DNA from 3 places in the Lysinibacillus sp. NPDC093692 genome. Region 3 is predicted to be linked to each of the others. Evidence: riboswitches for the same ligand, from Rfam matches in the RefSeq annotation. Region 3 holds a riboswitch; each other region holds the start of a gene.
The links. A riboswitch is a leader RNA that binds a small molecule or an ion and turns the genes downstream of it on or off. The one in region 3 is predicted to bind S-adenosylmethionine.

Region 1 (4,281 bases), on a different contig from region 3:
CTTCTACTTTGCCAAAACCAACATTTAGTTGGATACACCCAATTTTCATCTTAATTCCTCCCCTAGTCCCAAAAATATTTCTTTTTCTGCATTTGTGTTTTTCTATTTTTCATTATACTACAAGTAAAAATGATATCGCTGTTGTCTGAGCTAAGAGCAGCTTTGGAACAAAAACAAAAAGACCAGGATCTCAGCAATAAAGTGAGCCCTGGCCTTTTCGCGAAAGTGAATCTTACTAATCAATTTTGCTCTTAGTTTTAGATTCTATTAATTAGTACGATTAAGTTTAATAAAAGTTACAGTAATTAAAAAAAAAATTAAATATTATTTTAAAGGGTTTAAAAGTAAAGCCAAAACCTATGTTTTACGGGCATTGTTAAGATGCCTCAGATGTTGGCATAATTACGTCAAGAATCGGCTTTGTACTTAGGCTCGCATGCTCTTTGCTTGTATTTTGTGCGTCCATCTTTGTAAATAGAGACTCTAGACAATTAGTAAAAAAAGTAATATTATTTGCATCAATTATTATTTTCTAAAAAGGAGAACATGCATGGAATTCTCAAAAAAACTACAGCAACTCCCGACTCAATTTTTTGCAGCATTGGTGCAAAAAGTGAATTCTGCTTTAGCAGAAGGGCGCGATGTTATCAATCTCGGTCAAGGCAATCCAGATCAGCCCACTCCCCAACACATTATAAAAGCGTTACAGGAAGCAGCTGAAAACCCTCAACATCATAAATATTCTCCATTCCGTGGCATCGTAGAATTACGTCAAGCAGCCGCAGACTTCTACAAACGTGAATACAATGTTGATATTGATCCTGAAACTGAGGTAGCTATTCTTGGTGGTACAAAAATCGGTCTTGTTGAGCTGCCGTTAGCGGTTTTAAACCCCGGTGATACAATGTTATTACCCGATCCTGGATATCCAGATTACTTATCTGGTGTCGTATTAGGTGATGTTAATTTTGAAGTCATGCCACTTTTCGCAGAGAATAATTTCCTGCCCGATTATAATGCTTTATCCAATGAAGTAAAAGAAAAGGCAAAGCTTCTTTACTTAAATTACCCGAACAATCCAACTGGTGGTACTGCAACACTTGAATTTTTCGAGGAAACGGCGCGCTTTGCTAAAGAGCACAACATGATTGTCTCACATGATTTCGCTTACGGTGCAATTGGATTTGACGGCAAGAAACCTATTAGTTTCCTGCAAGCGGAAGGTGCCAAAGAGGTCGGCATCGAGATGTATACATTATCTAAAACATATAATATGGCAGGCTGGCGTATTGGATTTGCAGTTGGTAACGCTGATATTGTTGCGGCTATTAATCTTATTCAAGATCATCTATTTTGTAGTCAATTCCCTGCCGTACAACAAGCAGCAGCGGTTGCCCTTACAGCATCTCAGGATTGCGCGAATAAGCTAAGAGCGACTTATGAGCGTCGACGAAATGTTCTTATCGAAGAAGCACAGCGAATTGGTTGGCAAGTAACCGCACCAAAGGGCTCTTTCTTTGCATGGCTCCCTGTTCCATTAGGTTATACAAGCGAGCAGTTTGCTGATGTATTGCTCGATAAAGCTGATATCGCAGTAGCTGCAGGCAATGGCTTCGGTCAATACGGTGAAGGCTATGTTCGTGTAGGTTTACTTGTAAGTGAAGATCGCTTACGTGAAGCAATCAGCCGAATTGAAAAATTAAACTTCTTTAATTTATAAGCATTGGATTTCCTTCCATTCAAAAACTGTCCTATTAGTTCACACTCGCTATAGGGGCAGTTTTCATTTCATGATCTTTCTTGGTTGCCTCAACCCTTCTTCTAACGGATAAATTGAACATGACCTTTGATTCATCAAACTATCTAATACACTGTCCTGATAACAATATTTCCACCCTACCCTAGCAAGAATTCCCATGCCTCTTTCGCGATCAAATAGTATAACAAAATAAAATATTTCAAAAATTCGATTGACTTACTATATCCTATAATCTATATTAGATATATCGGATTTACAAAAAAATATTATAAATCTCTTATCAAGAGTAGCTGAGGGACTGGCCCTATGAAGCTCGGCAACCTCCTTTTTTAAGGAAGGTGCCAAATCCAGCAAACGATCATCGTTTGAAAGATAAGAGAGGACGTTTTTTCATGAGCCTCTCTTAATTTTTTTAAGAGAGTTTTTTTTATTTTTACCAGCCGATAAAACAACTTTGGAGGTATGTCTCATGAAAAAGAAAAACAAAATTTTACTAGGTTTAGCGAGTCTCACATTAGTAGCAGCATTAGTAGGCTGCGGTACTAATGAAGATAAAGGTAGTCAAGGTACGGCTATTAATGAAAATAAAATTGTAGTAGGTGTAACTTCTGGTCCACACGAACAAATTGCAGAGGTTGCAGCAAAAGTTGCCAAAGAAAGTGGCTTAGAGGTAGAACTAAAAACGTTCTCTGATTATGTTTTACCAAATACATCGTTAGCCGAGGGTGATCTTGATGTAAACAGTTATCAACACAAGCCTTTCCTCGATGCATTTAACAAAGATCACAAAACAGATTTAGTACCAGTAGGAAAAACAATTTTAACTCCTATGGGCATATACTCTGATAAATATAAATCATTGGATGAAGTTCCTGATGGTGCTACATTCGGATTACCAAATGATCCAACGAACGGGGCTCGTGCTCTATTTGTTCTTCAAGAGGCAGGCATCATTAAATTAAAAGAAGGTGCAGACTTAACAGCATCTATTCGCGATGTGGAAGAAAACAAAAAGAATTTTAAATTCATTGAATTAGAGGCTGCACAAATTCCGAAGCAGCTTAGTGAAGTAGATGTGGCAGCTATTAATACGAACTTCGCTCTTGATGCTGGTATTGATCCTAAAAAAGACTCCATTCTTTTAGAATCTACTAACTCTCCATATGTAAACTACATTGCGGTACGTGCTGAAAACGAGGATGACCCAGCGATTAAAAAATTTGTTGAAGCCTATCAATCTGATGAAGTACGCAAATTTATTGAAGAGGAATTCAAAGGTTCTATCATTCCAAGCTGGTAAGTAACGATGAAGGGCCTTTCATAAATTGAGAATCTGCGAGACTCCTATAGGAATGCTAGCAGATTCTTGCTTTATAGAAGGACTTAGAAAGGAGAGTTCACAGTATGATTCAACTAGAAAATATAACAAAAGAATTTAAAACTAAAAAAGGTATCGTTAAGGCAGTAGATGGCATTAACCTGCATGTCAAAAAAGGTGAAATTCATGGGGTTATTGGCTACAGTGGCGCAGGAAAAAGTACCCTTATTCGCTGTGTTAATTTATTAGAGCGTCCAACAACAGGAAAAGTATTGATCGACAATGTAGATATTACTTCCCTTTCTTTAAACGACCTTCGCAAAACACGTCAAAAAATCGGCATGATTTTCCAGCATTTTAATCTCTTAAAAACAGCGACCGTTTACAACAATATCTCGGTACCATTAAAGCTTCTAGGCTATAACGACTCTGAAGTGAAAAAACGCGTCGCAAAATATGCAGAAATTGTTGGCCTAACAGAGAAATTAGATAGTTATCCTAGCCAACTTTCGGGTGGTCAAAAGCAACGTGTCGCTATTGCACGTGCCCTCGCCCAAGAGCCTGAGATTTTACTCAGTGATGAAGCGACAAGTGCTCTCGATCCTGAAACAACTGAAGCTATTCTCGAGCTTCTCTTGAAAATTAACCGTGAGTTGGGCATCACTATTTTACTCATTACACATGAAATGAATGTTATTCAAAAAATTTGCGATGATGTATCCGTTCTTGAATCAGGGACGGTTGTGGAATATGGCTCTGCTATAGAACTATTTTCGAAGCCTCAGCACCCAACGACACGAAAGTTTTTAAACACTATTTCTCAACGTAATTTATCTTCTTCCCTAATCGAACAATTAAATCTTTCCGGAAGTGTGATTCGCTTAACATTCCTTGGTGAAAGTACCGGGAAGCCATTACTTGCAGAAGTGAGCAAAGTTTATGATGTACAACCAAATATTTTAACAGCCAATATCATTGAATTAAAAAACGGCATCGTCGGTAATATTGTCGTGCATCTACACGGTAAGGCACATATCGTTGAAAAGGCACTTACGTATTTTATAGAAAACGGGGTATGCGTTGAGGAATTAGGAGGCGAATTAAATGAATAGCATTCAAAGTTTCTTTGCAGACTGGTCAGATGTTATTGGGCAATCCATTTTCGAAACCTTTCAAATGGTCGGGATTTCATTATTGTTTTCTA
Region 2 (4,281 bases), on a different contig from region 3:
GAAAAGAATGAAATTGTCCAAATAGTAGAGAAGATGATTAAGATAACAAAATAAAAGTAGTGATCTGATTAAGGAAATATAAAAAAAGCAAGTAATTATAAAAAAACCTTCTCTGTAATAGAAATGGCAAGAATAGATGAGGGAATTGCAACTTGGAGGATTTGATTATCAAATCCTCTTTTCTTGTTATACCCTTAGGCTTTCTTAATGTCTATAATAAAATAAATTAGTACAAAGATTGTCTTTCATGTCTAACACGTTTTTTTGAAAAATCCTCTTTGTTGCATTAGCTTTCTTTTAAATATAGATCTATTCGATTTCACTACATCTATATACTTTATAAAAAACAACTAAATTAATGGAAAACGATTATGCCAAAATAAAGAGACGTTGTTTTTGCAACGGTTTTTTATACAAAAAAAAGCATGAATTATAATAGGTTAAATACAAAAAAAGAGTATTTAAAAGTAATTAGTTATTTAAATAAACTAGAAGTAGTGTGTAATTTTGAAAATCATTCAGAATTTTTGAGATTCTTACAAATTTATATGCGATCTTTAACGAGATTAGGAATTTGTCATGCAAGGGAGTATCTCGATGACTATTCTAATTTTGAGCAAGCAAGTACACAAATAGCTAAATTAGAATTGATAAAAAAACAATTAGTCAATACCAAAATCCATCACCAAAGTTTAGGGATTGTAGCAATGCAAGATGATTTGACTATAATTATTGCTTTTTTAGATAAATTGTTAGAAATCATCCAATTCAATATTAATTTAGCTAATTTACAGAGTAACAATGATAGGAGAGCTGGTTTACAAGTTAATAGAAGTCATTTGGAATCATTTGATAATTTAGAAAACTGTTAAATGAACAAATAGATCTTAATTCCGTTTTTAATGATCTTAACGAGAGTTATATAAAAGTGAAATTTCTTATAACAAATAACGGAATTAGTAAAGAGGAAAGAACTACAAATAAAGAATGGATCGAAGTAAAAAATCCAATCGTTTTGATGAATCTTTTTTCAAAACGATTGGATTATTCAATGAAAATCAATAGTTTTTAAAGCAACACCCATCACATTAAAGTGATAAAGTTCAGGCTTTCCTTGGTTTCGGATATCCAATAAGGATAGCGATAATCCCGCAAATCCCTATCAAAATCGGATAGAAAGAGTATTGCAACATGCTCACTGGCGATATTCCAGCAACGCTTGCGGCTGCCAGGAACTGGGCTCCGTATGGCAGAAGACCTTGGGTTGTACAGGAGAAAATATCTAATATACTTGCGGACTTTCTCGGCTCAATCCCATACTGGTCAGCAATATTTTTTGCAAGCGGACCAGCAATTAAAATAGCAATTGTATTATTGGCTGTAGATAAATTAGTTAGCCCCACAAGACCGGCAATCCCGAATTCAGCACCCTTTTTCGATTTAATTCTTCGTGTGGCAAGGTGAAGTAGGAAGTCAATCCCTCCGTTAAGCTTAATAATTTCCACCATTCCAGCTATTAAGATCGCAAGAAATGCCATTTCATACATGCCTGACATTCCTTCGCCGATCTTTTGAAAAAGGTCCATTAACTGATAGCTGCCATCCGCTAAGCCGACAGCCCCGGCCAGAACAATCCCAAATGCAAGAACAAGGAAAACATTCATGCCAATTAGCGCAAAAATAATAACTAATACATAAGGAACAATTTTTATCCAACTATAGCTTAAATGCTCTACTTGTGTCGCAGTTCCACCCATTGTGATAATTCCTAAAATAATGCTCGTTACAATAGCTGCTGGCAACACAATCCAAAAATTCACCTTAAATTTATCTTTCATTTGTGCGCCTTGTGAACGAACGGCAGTAATGGTTGTATCTGAAATAAAGGATAAATTATCGCCAAACATCGATCCTCCAACAATAGCTGCCATTACTAAAGCCATTGAAAAGTCGGTATGCTCACTGATCCCAACTCCAATTGGCGCCAGTGCAACAATCGTTCCTACTGAAGTACCCATTGATAGGGAGATAAAGCAGGCGATGATGAATAAGCCTACGACAAGGAGATTTTGCGGAATGACCGACAAAGCAAAGTTAACAGTGGAGTCCACTGCTCCCATACCTTTTGCTACTTCTGAAAAGGCGCCAGCTAATAGAAAAATAACAACCATCAGCATGACATTTAAATTTCCTGCGCCTTTACAAAAAATATCAACTTTATGTGAAAATGATTCTTTTCGATTCATCGCCAGAGCCACAGCGCCCGCAATGGCAATGGCTACAATGACTGGGAAGGCGTAAAAATCACCTGTAATAACCCCTGAACCAATAAATAAAATCAAAAAAACAACAAATGGGATTAGCGCCCATGGATTTTCTTTCTTCATTGTTCTACCTCCAAAAATTAAAAATGGATCGTCTTTGTCCATTTTTCTCTAAAAAAAGACCTCTTCTTGAAAAACAAGAAGAGGTCTTATATTTATAAAACACTCCTCTTATCTATCAAGCCTTTGCTTGCTGGATTTGGCACAGTAACTTAATCACAAAGTTCCGCTGCCGAGATTTCATAGGGCCAGTCCCTCCATCTCTCTTGATAAGAAGAAAAACATATTATTTTTTGCACAATAATGAAATATTATAATAAAACATCTATATTTGCAACTTATTTTTAATCAAATTGAATTTCAAAACGACATAAAAGTACTTTTTCTCAAAAAGGTCTGCTTTAAGGCTACTAAGAGAAGCTTTAAATTCTCGCGAAATTTAGTGCCTTTAATCTCTTGAAACTGAAAAAGATTTAATATTATTCATCTGGTAATGGATTTTTTTGACAATATAGTAATCGTAAACTATAGTAAAAATACAATATTTAAATAATATTAAAAATGAAATGGAACGTTTCCTAAAGCTAAGGGTGAATTTATGAGTAATTTTATTGTAATGCAAAATGCTACACACGAGGAAGAAATTATCGGAGGATATATGTGGTCCCCGCAAAAAAATAAAAATGGAAATAGCAATCATGCGTATGAACGAATGGCTACAATTAAGGCTGGTAATAAAATTTACAGCTGTTATGGTCAAGCGATTCGTGCGGTAGGTATAGCGACGTCAGATTGTTATATTGCAGAACAACCACATGAGCTACAAGAGAAAAATCTATGGTCAGACGATGGGTATAAAGTGGATGTAGATTTCACAATTTTAGAACATCCAATTATAATTAGAGCTGTTTGGGGAGATATGGAATCTGATCGTCCGCAAAAATATTCTGCCTTTCAAGAAAATGGACATGGAAATCAGGCTTACTTATTTCCATGTCCTGAAGCTTGGGCTAGCTTGTTTGACAGCTTTCTGAACGAAGATAGCTCAGAGGCTGGAGCAGAAGCAGAACTAATAGAAGATGGTGAAATTAACGAGGAAACGTTTGCGACTTCTAGTTACGAGCAGGGAGAGTCTAGAGTTAGTAATAGGGTAGCGGGTAGTACAAAGAAACGTGGTCGAGTAGTAAGCCAAGAACAGCTACAAAAAGACTTGAAAAAGCGTAAAAAAATTGGTGATATTGCAGAACAAAAAGTATTTGAATATGTAAAAAAGAAAGTAATAGAAGTATTCGGAGAACAATACGGAGAGCAGGTAGAGCATGTTGCGCAAACACAAGGTGACGGATTAGGATACGATATTACAGCGTTCGATTATTTACAGCCACAGTCTCCTCCAAGACCAATAAAAATTGAAGTGAAGGGTACAACATCAACAAGTACAAGCGCAGTCTATTCAATTTCTTATCCTGAATTGGAAAAATTTATTCAGTATAAGGATGAAATGTGGCTAGTACGTGTATATGGTGTAGGTAAGAAAAGTGAAATGAAAATGGAAATAGATAATGACTTTAGTAGTTATCACTCAGTAAGTGATTTGCTGACACGTAAGTATGCATATATTCCATCAACTATTGATGTATATGGCACACGAGTGGAGAGTAATAAATATAGATAAAAAATAGGGTTTGAAAATTCACTACATAAGAAAGACTCGACATACATAAAAAATGCAGCAAACTTCAAATAAGTTTGCTGCATTTTTCTTTCGGTTTATAAACCTTCCTCAAAAAAGTCTAAATCCATACGTTTTATTGTAAAGGTTTGTACATTCGATACACCTACATTGTATAAAAACATTAACTCAGTAAGTTTCATCCCATCAATTAAAATTAATGATTTCTCGATACTCTCGGAATATGCAATTGCTTCTTTCGTAAAACGAGAGGTAGTGATAAAA
Region 3 (4,281 bases):
AACTTTAATAAATTTTATGAATGGCAAATGAGAACGCTAAGGCTACACATCATAATCAATCAGAATAGTAAGGGCGATTGTACATCTGTTGTTGATTCTGCTACGATAACACTTCGCTTTCGCACGAAAAAACACCGGTAGCTAAAGCTTGGTTTTATTACATTAAATCGGATAAATATGCAAGAAACACACGCTATATGAATTGGTTGATTGGAGTGGAGGCTGGGCGACTCCTTGGGAATCAGCGTCACAGATGAGACCCTGCAGCGAAGCGGCTCATCGGACGCTCCCAGGAAGCTCTGCGCGAAAGCGAAGCGTCAGCGGCAAAGCGCCCAGCCGTAACGGAAATCAACCCCACGATATGGAAGGAATAAGTTAATAATTGTTTCATTTTGGTTCGTAACGGTTATGATGGTATACTACAGAAAATGAGGGATACACTGAAAATGTAGTTCCTAAAAATGATAGTAGAGGAGCCTTTAAATGACGATTCAATTTATTCAATATCCGAAATGTACTACTTGTAAAAAAGCACAAAAATGGCTAAATGACAATGGAGTTTCATATGAAGATGTACACATTGTCGAACAACCGCCAACAAAGGACGAACTATCAAACTTATGGCAAGTAAGTGGACTACCTTTAAAGAAATTTTTTAATACTTCTGGTATGAAATATCGCGAGCTTGGCTTGAAAGATAAGCTTGCTGAAATGACTGAAGTGGAGCAACTTGAACTGCTTGCTTCAGATGGTATGTTAATTAAACGTCCAATCGTAACTGATGGGAAAAAAGTTACGTTAGGGTTTAAAGAATCAGATTTTGAGCAAGCTTGGAAATAACCGCTTTTAATCGCTTTTAATCTTGTTTTTATGAAAGAAGTATGGCACACTGAAAGTGAATATATTACATATTTATGGAGGGGTTTTTGCATGAACACACCTAAAGACTTACGTTACTCTGAAGAGCACGAATGGGTTAAAGTAGAAGATGGAAAAGTACGTATCGGTATTTCTCATTTCGCACAATCTGAACTTGGAGATATCGTTTTCGTTGAACTTCCACAAGTTGGCGACGAAATCAAAACAGATGATCCATTTGGTAGCGTAGAATCTGTAAAAACAGTTTCTGAATTATATGCACCAATCTCAGGTACAGTAGTTGAAGTAAATGCAGATTTAGAAGATAGCCCAGAATTCGTTAATGAATCACCATATGAAAAAGCATGGATGATCGTTGTAGAGCCTGCTGATGCATCAGAAGTTGAAAAGCTTATGACAGCTGAGCAATACGATGAAATGATTGCAGAATAAGACAAGCTTATAAGACAAGCCTGTAATAGAAAAACGTCGGAAACTACCGACGTTTTTTATTATCTTCATCCATTCTGCCATCATAGTGGATGAGGGTGAATGCCAGTATATTCCCTTAACAATAGGTGTCTAACAGTATCAATGACAAGATTTATTGATATAATAATGATAAGGGATATGTCTAAACGGGGGTGGCGTTATGTTCGAGGGGAAATGCTTAATTGTCGAAGGCCGTTCGGATAAGCTTCAAATTGAACCTATTTTAAATGAACATGTTAAAATACTTTGCACGAATGGTACAATTGGTGTGCATCAATTAGAAGAGTTACTTGATCCATATGAAGGCTGTGAGCTTTATACATTTTTTGATGCAGATACATCGGGTGATAAGCTACGAGCATTAATGGACAGACATTATCCAGAGGCCGAGCATTTACGTACAATGCCAACATATAAGGAAGTAGAGACAACTCCGAGAAAGGTGTTAGCGGCGATTTTGCTTCGTGCACATTTCTCAATCCATAATGAATATATTTTGTAAGGTTGCGTGAAAAAAGATGGAAGAATGGTCAAAAGAGCAGTGGGACGTGGCTATCCAGTCTGGTGAAAAGGCTGCTTTTTATTTATATACACCAATGTGTGGAACGTGTGTAGTTGCATCGAAAATGATGTCGGTTGTTGAACAATTGCTGCCACAGCTACAGATTGGTAAAGCGAATATTAACTTTATTGAGCAAATCGCTTATGAAAATAAAATTGAAAGTGTACCGTGTTTACTTGTATGTGAAGGCGGAAAAGTGACGGAGAAGGTTTATGCCTTTCAATCCGTACCGTATTTATACGAATTGTTAAAAAAATAAATTGACTGGACTTTACTCACGTGGTAAAGTACGAATATACTAAAAAATATAAATATATCGAACTCTTATAAAGAGCGGCTGAGGGAAGTGCCCTATGAAGCCCGGCAACCATCACAAATGTGAAAAGGTGCCAAATCACCCAAAGATTTTATCTTTGAAAGATGAGAGAACGGTTCAACGTATAAGTTACGTGACCCCTTCTACTTGTCTATAGTTGAAGGGGTTTTTTACTTCTTTCAGCCGCTGAAATAGAGGAACTCAGTCTAAGAACGCCACATCCTGTGGCAACGACTGAGTGACCAACGTCATGTTGGCCTAGAGCCTCCGGCGGATGTCATGGAATCGAAAAGGATTTCTTTGTGCCAGCACAAAGCCGATTCCAGACGCAATTATGCCGAGGCACAATTGATATAAGAAAAGGAGAATTCGCTATGATTCAGCTTCAAAATATTACGAAGAAATACAAGACCTCGAATGGCGAATTAACAGCAGTTAAAGACGTCAACCTTTCTATCGATAAAGGTGAAATTTATGGCATTATCGGCTATAGTGGCGCTGGTAAAAGTACAATGATTCGTTTGTTAAACGGTTTAGAAAAGCCTACATCTGGTACGGTAACGGTTAACAATCAAGAATTTTCATCCATAAAGGGGCAAAAGCTTAGAGATGCTAGACAAAAGGTCAGTATGATTTTCCAACATTTCAATTTACTTTGGTCTCGAACTGTTGCGGAAAACATTGCTTTCCCACTAGAAATCGCAGGTGTTCCAAAGGCAAAACGTGAGGCACGTGTGAAAGAATTGATCACACTAGTTGGCTTAGACGGACGTGCTAAAGCGTATCCATCACAATTATCGGGGGGACAAAAGCAACGTGTAGGCATCGCTCGTGCACTTGCTAATAATCCAGAAGTATTGTTATGTGATGAGGCAACATCCGCACTCGATCCGGAGACAACAGATGCTATCCTAGATTTACTTGTCGATATTAATGAACGACTAGGTTTAACGATCGTGTTAATCACACATGAAATGCATGTTATTCGTAAAATTTGCCACCGTGTAGCGGTTATGGAAGCTGGAGAAATTGTAGAACGTGGTGAAGTATTACAAGTATTCCAAGCGCCACAAGCGGACATTACAAAAAAATTCGTTTCTCAAATTACAGATACGAAGGAGACACAGGAAACTGTGGCACAAATTAAAGCAAATTACCCTAATGGACAACTTGTAAAGCTAATATTTGTAGGAGAAAAAACAGAGCAGCCTGTCATCTCACATCTTGTAAAACAGTGTGATGTAGAAGTAAGTATAGTACATGGTAATATTTCGCAAACAAAAAATGGTGCGTACGGTACACTTATTGTACAAATTGAAGGCACAGAGTCGAATGTTGCAGCTGCACTTAGCTACTTGCATACAGTCGAAGTACAAACGGAGGTGATTGCCAATGCTAACTAATTTCTTTCCGAATGTCGACTGGGAAAAAATGTGGGAAGCTACGTATGAAACGTTGTATATGACAACAATCTCTACGGTGATCACATTTATACTTGGATTAGTAATTGGGATCTTATTGTTTTTATCAAGTCCAAACCAACTATGGGCCAATAAACTGGTGAACTTTTTAACAGGCTCAATCGTTAATATTTTCCGTTCGATTCCATTTATCGTTTTGATTATTTTATTAATTCCATTTACGAAATTTTTACTCGGCACAATTCGTGGCGCAGATGCTGCTTTACCGGCACTAATTATCGGAGCTGCACCATTTTATGCGCGTATGGTATTAATTTCATTACGTGAAATCGATAAAGGCGTTATTGAAGCGGCTCGTTCAATGGGTGCTAAAACGTCAACGATTATTTGGAAAGTTTTAATTCCAGAATCGTTCCCAGCGCTTATTTCTGGTCTTACTGTAACGGCTGTAGCACTTGTTGGCTATACTGCGATGGCAGGTATTATCGGTGCAGGCGGTCTAGGAAACTTAGCATTCTTAGATGGTTTCCAACGTAATCGCCAAGATGTAACTTTAATGGCGACTATATTAATCTTAATAGTAGTATTTATTATTCAATGGATTGGCGACTTAATTACAGCCAAAACAGATA

Region 1: it holds a riboswitch for S-adenosylmethionine, as region 3 does, so the genes downstream of both, ACQKN4_RS00125 (MetQ/NlpA family ABC transporter substrate-binding protein) here and ACQKN4_RS21335 (methionine ABC transporter ATP-binding protein) in region 3, are expected to answer to the same signal.
Region 2: it holds a riboswitch for S-adenosylmethionine, as region 3 does, so the genes downstream of both, ACQKN4_RS17820 (Na+/H+ antiporter NhaC family protein) here and ACQKN4_RS21335 (methionine ABC transporter ATP-binding protein) in region 3, are expected to answer to the same signal.

Annotation. Positions count from the first base shown of each region.
Region 1 covers NZ_JBNNUW010000001.1:22,951-27,231, reverse strand. The annotation lists gene ACQKN4_RS00135 (carbon-nitrogen family hydrolase) at 1-49, opposite strand, end outside; gene ACQKN4_RS00130 (pyridoxal phosphate-dependent aminotransferase) at 551-1,720, shown strand; SAM riboswitch class I at 2,034-2,138, shown strand; gene ACQKN4_RS00125 (MetQ/NlpA family ABC transporter substrate-binding protein) at 2,229-3,059, shown strand; gene ACQKN4_RS00120 (methionine ABC transporter ATP-binding protein) at 3,164-4,189, shown strand; gene ACQKN4_RS00115 (methionine ABC transporter permease) at 4,182-4,281, shown strand, end outside.
Region 2 covers NZ_JBNNUW010000018.1:48,692-52,972, forward strand. The annotation lists gene ACQKN4_RS17810 (hypothetical protein) at 1-54, shown strand, start outside; gene ACQKN4_RS17815 (hypothetical protein) at 426-872, shown strand; gene ACQKN4_RS17820 (Na+/H+ antiporter NhaC family protein) at 1,104-2,387, opposite strand; SAM riboswitch class I at 2,493-2,600, opposite strand; gene ACQKN4_RS17825 (DUF3883 domain-containing protein) at 2,923-3,999, shown strand; gene ACQKN4_RS17830 (restriction endonuclease) at 4,095-4,281, opposite strand, start outside.
Region 3 covers NZ_JBNNUW010000025.1:77,661-81,941, reverse strand. The annotation lists gene ACQKN4_RS21355 (arsenate reductase family protein) at 484-840, shown strand; gene gcvH (glycine cleavage system protein GcvH) at 931-1,311, shown strand; gene ACQKN4_RS21345 (toprim domain-containing protein) at 1,511-1,852, shown strand; gene ACQKN4_RS21340 (thioredoxin family protein) at 1,869-2,171, shown strand; SAM riboswitch class I at 2,234-2,339, shown strand; gene ACQKN4_RS21335 (methionine ABC transporter ATP-binding protein) at 2,603-3,631, shown strand; gene ACQKN4_RS21330 (methionine ABC transporter permease) at 3,621-4,281, shown strand, end outside.